2 regions of the Trujillonella humicola genome follow, and region 2 is predicted to be linked to the other one. Evidence: predicted binding sites of a transcription regulator. Region 2 holds the regulator's gene; the other holds the start of a gene.

Region 1 (3,411 bases), on a different contig from region 2:
GCCGGTCGAAGCCGGCCACGACCACGGCCGGGTCCCGCATCCCGAGCCGCTCGACGATCTCCGCACGTACCGGCGGAGCAGCCGTGGCGGTCAGTGCCAGCACGGTGGGGTGCCCCAGTTGCTCGACGACCGCACCCAGGCGCAGGTAGTCGGGCCGGAAGTCGTGGCCCCAGGCGGATACGCAGTGCGCCTCGTCCACGACGAACAGGGCGGGGGAAGCAGCCGCGACGGCATCGACGACCTCCGGCTTGGCGAGCTGCTCCGGAGCGAGGAAGAGGTAGCGGACCGTTCCGTCCGCGAGTCCCTCCAGGGCCTCGCGCTGGTCGCCAGCCGACATGCTGGAGTTGAGCTGGGCCGGGGAGCCGGTCAGCCCCTTCACATCGGTGAGTCGCTCCACCTGGTCCCGCTGCAAGGCGATGAGTGGGGAGACGACGAGTACCGGCCCGTCGAGCAGTTGGCCGGCGATCTGGTACACGGCCGTCTTGCCGGCACCGCTCGGCAGGACCCCCAGGGTGTCGCGGCCGGACAGCACCGCTTGCATGGCCTCCTCCTGGCCCGGCCGGAGCTCCTCGTAACCGAGGACGTCGCGGGCGACCTCCCGGAGCCGTCGGGTGCGGACGGAGGCGGAGGCCCCTGCGGGGTTCTTCTCGGTCGGGCGTGGAGGCACCGGCCCCTCGTCCCCGGTGGATCGCTGCGGCAAACGATGCGCCGGTAGGACGAGGGTCGGCCGTGGGGCACGTGGTCGTGAGGGCAGTCCGTCCATGTGCCCACGATGGCTGGCCCGGCGGACGACGCGGGTCTGCCCGTCCACAGGCCCCGCCGTTGTCCACAGCAGTGTCTTTGCTGGTCAGGTGCCCGTCGAGGCGCTAGTATCGAACACGTGTACGAGGCCTCGGCGGTTGACGGTGGCGGTGTCCTGTCGCCGGTCGAGGTTGCCGTGGGCGAGTTGGTCGAGGGGTTGGCGGACAGTCGCTGGGAGGTTCGCCGGCCACCTGGTCAGTGGATCCTGGAGGCGTTCCACCCGCACGGGAGCGGCGCGCTGGTTGCCGCGGTCGGTCGCGCGCTGGCGGAGTCGGCGGCGGCAGAGACCCCGTCCCCCTCGTCGCCCGCCTCCTCCACGTCCGCTTCGTCCCCGCCGTCCACCTCGTCCACCGCGTCTTCCACGTCCACCTCGTCGGGTGGGGCCGCGTCAGCGTCTGCGCTGTCAGGAGGAGCCGCGCACGCTGCCCCGTCGGGCGATGGCATCGCGTCTTCTGCGGTGTCCGCCGATGGCCCCGCGGTGGAGGTGCCGCCTGCTGACGGTGCGGCGGTCGGTGCGCCGGTCGGCGCGGTGGTGCCGTCTGCGGCTGGTGTGACGTCGGTGGATGGGCGGGTGCGGTTGCTGGAGGAGGGGGCGGGCTGGCTGGACGTGGCGGTGGATCTGGAGCGGGGGTTGGCGCAGTTGGCCGGGGCGCGGGTGCGGGCGGTGGCGGCGTTCGCGCGGTGCCGGCCGGCGGCCTGGGACCGGCAGCCCGGGGAGGTGGGGGCGGCGTCGGCGGCGTCGCGGGCGGCGCGGCCGGCGGTGGTGGCGGCGGTGAGTGAGTGGGCCGCCGATGAGCTGGGCGCGCGGTTGCGGTTGCCCGGGCCGGCCGCGGCGGAGTTGCTGGTCGAGGCGGTGGAGCTGGTGGAGCTGTTGCCGGGCACGCTGGCGGCGTTGGAGGCCGGGGACATCTCCTGGGCGCAGGCGCGGGCGTTGGTGGAGTTGCTGCGGCCGGTGGCGGTGGGCAAGAAGGCGGCGGTGGAGGCGCGGGTGTTGCCGCGGGCGCCGGGGCAGACGGTGACCCAGTTGCGCCAGTGCACCCGGCGGGCGATCGCCCGGATCGACGCCGATGCGTTGCTGCGCCGGCTGGAGCAGGCCATCCGGGAGCGGAAGGTGACCCGCCAGGCCGGGCAGGACGGGATGGCGGTGTTGTCGGCGTGGCTGCCCGCGCCGGTGGCGCGGGCCTGCTGGGAGGTGCTGCGCGCCCACGCCCGGGCGTGCGCGGTCGACGCGGAGGGGCGGGCGGATCCGCGCAGCCTGGATGAGCGGATGGCCGACTGCCTGGCCGATCTGATCCTGCGCCCCGACGCCGCCGGCCGCTCTCCGGTGCAGGTGCTGCTCACGCTGGTGGCCTCGGTGGACACGCTGACCGGGACCGGGCCCGACGCCGATGAGCCCGGTGAGCTGGAGACAGACACGGTGCCGGCGGCGCTGGTCCGCGAGCTGGCCCACACCCTGGGCCTGCTGCCCCGCCCCATGACCCAGACCACTCCCGGCGCCCCGGCCGACCCGGCCGACCCGGCCGACCCGGCCGACCCGACCGACCCGGCCGACCCCGCCGACCCGGCCGAGGCGGCTGATCCGGGCGATCCGACTGACCCGGCCGAGCCGGCCGAGGCGGGTGAGGCCGCGCCGGGCGCAGACGACCGCGCCGGGGACGGCTCGGAGGAGCGCAACACCGGCACCGGCACCGGCACCGGTGCCCGACCTGATTCCGCCGCCGGAGGCGACAGCAGCGGCGGCGACACCGAGGGCGCGGGCGACGGCAGCGGCGGCGACGGGGACACCGAGGGCGAGGACGACGACGCCGGCGGCGGTGGCGCCGAAGCCGGTCGTGTCCGCGGCGCCGAGGACCTGCCCGCTCGTGCCGAGCCGACCCCCACGGAGCCGACCCCGGCAGAACAGGCCCTCTCGGGCCCGACCTCGGTAGAGCCGAGCCCGGCCGGCCCGGCCCCGGCCGAGCCGGCCTCGGCAGAGCCGGCCCCGGCGGGGCCGATCCCAGCGGAGGGCGCGGCGGAGGGTGCCGCGGGGCTTCCCGCGGCGCAGGTCGCAGCGGGCACGCGCGCTTCCGCCGCGCTGGCCGCCGCCGCCGCCGCACCGCCCGGCCCGGCCGGGCAGGCCGCAACCGCCGGGGCCCGGCAGGCGCTGGCCGCACTGCTGGACCTGCGCCGGCTCACCGACACCGCACTGGCCCAACGCCCCCGCATCGCCGTCGTCGACAACCTCACCGGCTGCCTGCTGGCCCTCACCGACAGCATCCAGCTGCGCGCAGCAGCCCGCGACGGCGCCGGGCTGAGCCCACCACCGGACACCGACGGCTACCGCCCCTCGGCCCCACTGGACCGGTTCGTCCGGCTACGCGACCGCCGCTGCCGCTTCCCCGGCTGCCGCGCCCGCGCCCGCCGCGGCGACCTGGACCACCGCGTTCCCCACCCGCTGGGCCCCACCGCCCACCACAACCTGGAAAGCCTCTGCGAGCACCACCACCGGCTGTCCCACCAAGCACCGGGCTGGCAACTGGGCGGCTGCTCCGACGGCGGCCTGGTCTGGACCCTGCCCGGCGGCACCACCATCACCACCGTCCCACCCCGCTTCGGCACCGACGACGGCAG
Region 2 (3,411 bases):
GCCGCCCTCCTCACGCTCGACCTCCTGGGGCACGGGCTGACCGAGCGGGTGGACCACCGGGTGTCCGACCAGGTGGCGGAGTGGGGGCTGCGTGACTCGGCGGCCTACCAGCCGCTGTGGCTGGTCACCCAGATCGGCGGCCGGGGCACGATGCTGCTCGTCCTCGCCTGCCTGGTCGGCTGGCTCCTCGTTCGGTACCGCACCGTCGTGCCGCTGCTGCGCGTGGTGCTCGCGCTGGTGCTGCTGAGCGTGGTCGTCTACCAGCTGAAGTGGGGGATCGGCCGGACCGCGCCTGCCTTCGCTGGCGGCCAGTTCCTGCACCATCCCGACGGCGAGTCCTTCCCCTCCGGGCACGTGGCCAACGCGGTGCTGCTGTGGGGGGTGGCGCGCTGGCAGGCGGTCGAGTTCGGTCTGCCCGCGCGAGCCCAGCGCATCCTGTGGTTCTTCGCGGTCGTCGGCCCGGTGCTGTGCGGCCTGGCGATGATCGTCCTGAACTTCCACTGGGTCAGCGACGCGGTCGCCGGCGCCGCCGTGGGTGTCGTCCTGCTGGGCGTGGTTCACGCGGTGGACGCGCTGGTCCTGTCACGCTGGGTAGGTGCCGCACCGCGCCGATCGGACCACGGGGGTCCAGCGTCGCCGTGACGGCTCCGGCGCGTCCCGAGGCTCGGCCGGCGCGGGGCTCGCTGCCGCCCTCCTGACCGTCGGCGGGCCGGCGCTGGTCCTGTGCTCCTCGGTCGCGCTCGCACCGGCCGCGCTCGCCGAGGAGGCCGCGCCGGCGACCACGCAGTGCGAGATCACCGATCCCCGGCTGACGGAGCTGTCCGGCCTCGTCGTGGGGGCGGACGGCACCATGCTCGCGATCAACGACGGCGGTGACCTCGTGCAGGTCTTCGCCCTCGACCCGGCCTGCCAGGTGATCCGCGTGCACGAGGCGGACGTGGATCCCTTCGACCCCGAGGACCTCGCGGTCGGGACGGACGGCACGGTCTGGCTGGCCGACACCGGGGACAACACCGGCACCCGCGAGACGGTCGCGTTGATCGCCCTGCGCCCGGACGGCTCCACCGCCGTCCACCGGCTGACCTACCCCGACGGCCCGCACGACGCCGAGGCGCTGCTGCTGGCCCCCGACGGCACTCCCTACATCGTGACCAAGGAGGTGCTCGGCTCCAGCGACGTCTTCCGGCCGGTGGCTGCACTGGAGCCCAACGGCACCGTCGGGCTGGTCGAGGTCGCCTCGGTGGACCTCACCCTGACCGGCACCCCGGGCGGGCCGGTGGGCCGGGCCGGTCAGTTGCTGGTCACCGGCGGCGCGGTTGCCGCGGACGGTTCCGCCCTGGCGCTGCGCACGTACACCGACGCCTACGTGTGGCCGCTGACCGGCTCCGACGTCGTCGGGGCGCTGGCGGGCGATCCGGTCCGCGTCGCTCTGCCCGAGTCTCCGCAGGGCGAGGCGATCAGCTTCTCCGCCGACGGGACCGCGGTCGTCGTGGCCAGCGAGGGGCTCCCGAGCGTCGTCAGCGTCGTCCCGGTGCCGACGACGACCGCGCCGGCCGGCGCCACCGGAGCGCCGGACGGCTCGCTGGCCGACGTCCTCACCGAGACCGAGGACGGCGTCTCCCCGCTCACGGCCGGTCTCCTCGCCGCCGCCCTGGCGACCGCGATCATGTGGCTCGTGGGCCGGCGACGCCGCCGGAGCACGCCGCCGGCCGGGCCGACCCGCAGCTGACCCCAGCGCCGGACCTCACCCGGCCGGGCTCCAGGTCAGACGCGGCGCAGCACCGTCACCACACGGCCGAGCACCGTCGCGTCGTCGCCGGGGATGGGCTCGTAGGCCGGGTTGTGCGGCAGCAGCCACACGTGGCCGTCCTTGCGCTTGTAGGTCTTCACCGTGGCCTCGCCGTCGATCATCGCGGCGACGATCTCGCCGTTCTCGGCGGTCGGCTGCTGCCGGACGACGACCCAGTCGCCATCGCAGATGGCCGCCTCCACCATCGAGTCGCCGCTCACCTTGAGCATGAAGAGCGTGCCCTCGCCGACCAGCTCGCGGGGCAGCGGGAAGACGTCCTCGACCGCCTGCTCGGCGAGCACGGGACCGCCGGCGGCGATCCGGCCCACGAGCGGCACGTAGGTCGGCGCCGGGCTCGCGGCGTCCTCGGCGACCGGCGGAGGCGGCGCGGCCGCACCGGCGGCGGCGATCTCGCCGGGGAGCCGGACGTCGAGGGCGCGGGGGCGGTTGGGGTCGCGCCGCAGCCAGCCCTTCTTCTGCAGCACCGACAGCTGGTGGGCGACCGAGGAGGCCGAGGAGAGGCCCACCGCCTCGCCGATCTCGCGTACGGACGGCGGGTATCCGCGGCGGTCGATCGAGTCGCGGATGACCTCCAGGACGCGCCGCTGCCGCTGGGTCAGACCATCGCCGGCCTCGCCCCGGTCCGGAAAGGTCCGGACCTCCGCGGTGGGGGCCGACGGCGTGCCGGTCGCCGTGCCGCCCGCGCGGCGCGACCCGCCGCGCCCCCCCGACGTCCCGCTGCTGCCCGCCACGTCTCCTCCTCGCCGGCCGTCCGGTGACGGCTCGTCCGTCCGCCCCGCTCGCCCGGCCGCGGTCCTCGCCCGGCCGTTCCGGAGGCGTGCCCGGACGGTAGCGCGTTCGGGCCGGCTTCTCAAACACATGTTCGAAGTCGACCGTGTCGGGCTCGCTCCTGTCGGCGGGGTGCGGTAGACATCGCACAGACGTTCGATTCGAACGGCTGTTCGATGGGCCGCCGGTGCGCGGTGGCCGTCGTGGAGGAGGCGCGGGAGTGGGCACGGTGCGCGAGGCAGGGGTCTGCGGACGGTTGCACGGCGGAGGTGCAGTCCCGTCCGGCCGGCAGGGTGGGCCCGGTTCGGGGGTCGCCGGGCCCGGGCGACCGGGGAGCGAACGCGCGGCGGTCCGGTCGCGCGTCCGCCCGGGAGGCGCGCCGCCGCCGCGCCGTGACACCGTGCGGCCGGCCGCGCGGCCCGTTCCGTGGGCGGCGGCGACCGGCGCCGGGCGGGTGCGATCGGGCCGGCGGGTTCCCGCGCCGTGCGGGAACGGGCCGCTGCGACTCACCCGGCGTGGGCGGGTCGTGCTGACAGCGCTGGCCGTCGCGGCGTCCGCACTCGCGCTGCTCGTCCTGTCCGCGGTGCTGGGGAGCGGCAGCGGGCTCGAGCTCGCCGGCGGGAGCAGCGTCGTCGTGGCGCCGGGGGACACGGTCTGGTCCATCGCGGCGGCGGTGGCCGACCCGGGGGAGGACGTGCGCGCGGTGGTCGACGCGATCGAGCGGCTGAACGACCTGGAGGGTGCCGTGGTGGTGCCCGGGCAGGTGCTCGAGGTCCCGTGATCGGGCGGGGAGGTCTATCCGTGGCGTCGACGAATCTGTCGCCGATCTTCGT

The links. The regulator LexA, encoded in region 2, represses DNA repair genes until DNA is damaged. The targets are predictions, from matches to a motif close to TCGAACANNTGTTCGA.
Region 1: the regulator LexA is predicted to act here: its motif matches at 1,148-1,163, upstream of ACK586_RS10005 (HNH endonuclease signature motif containing protein).

The regions. Positions count from the first base shown of each region.
Region 1 is NZ_JBJNRJ010000014.1:64,837-68,247, forward strand. Features, by position in the region: gene ACK586_RS10000 (RecQ family ATP-dependent DNA helicase) at 1-667, opposite strand, end outside; gene ACK586_RS10005 (HNH endonuclease signature motif containing protein) at 1,373-3,411, shown strand, end outside.
Region 2 is NZ_JBJNRJ010000032.1:154-3,564, reverse strand. Features, by position in the region: gene ACK586_RS15770 (phosphatase PAP2 family protein) at 1-642, shown strand, start outside; gene ACK586_RS15765 (SMP-30/gluconolactonase/LRE family protein) at 596-1,729, shown strand; gene lexA (transcriptional repressor LexA) at 1,765-2,541, opposite strand; gene ACK586_RS15755 (LysM peptidoglycan-binding domain-containing protein) at 3,105-3,359, shown strand.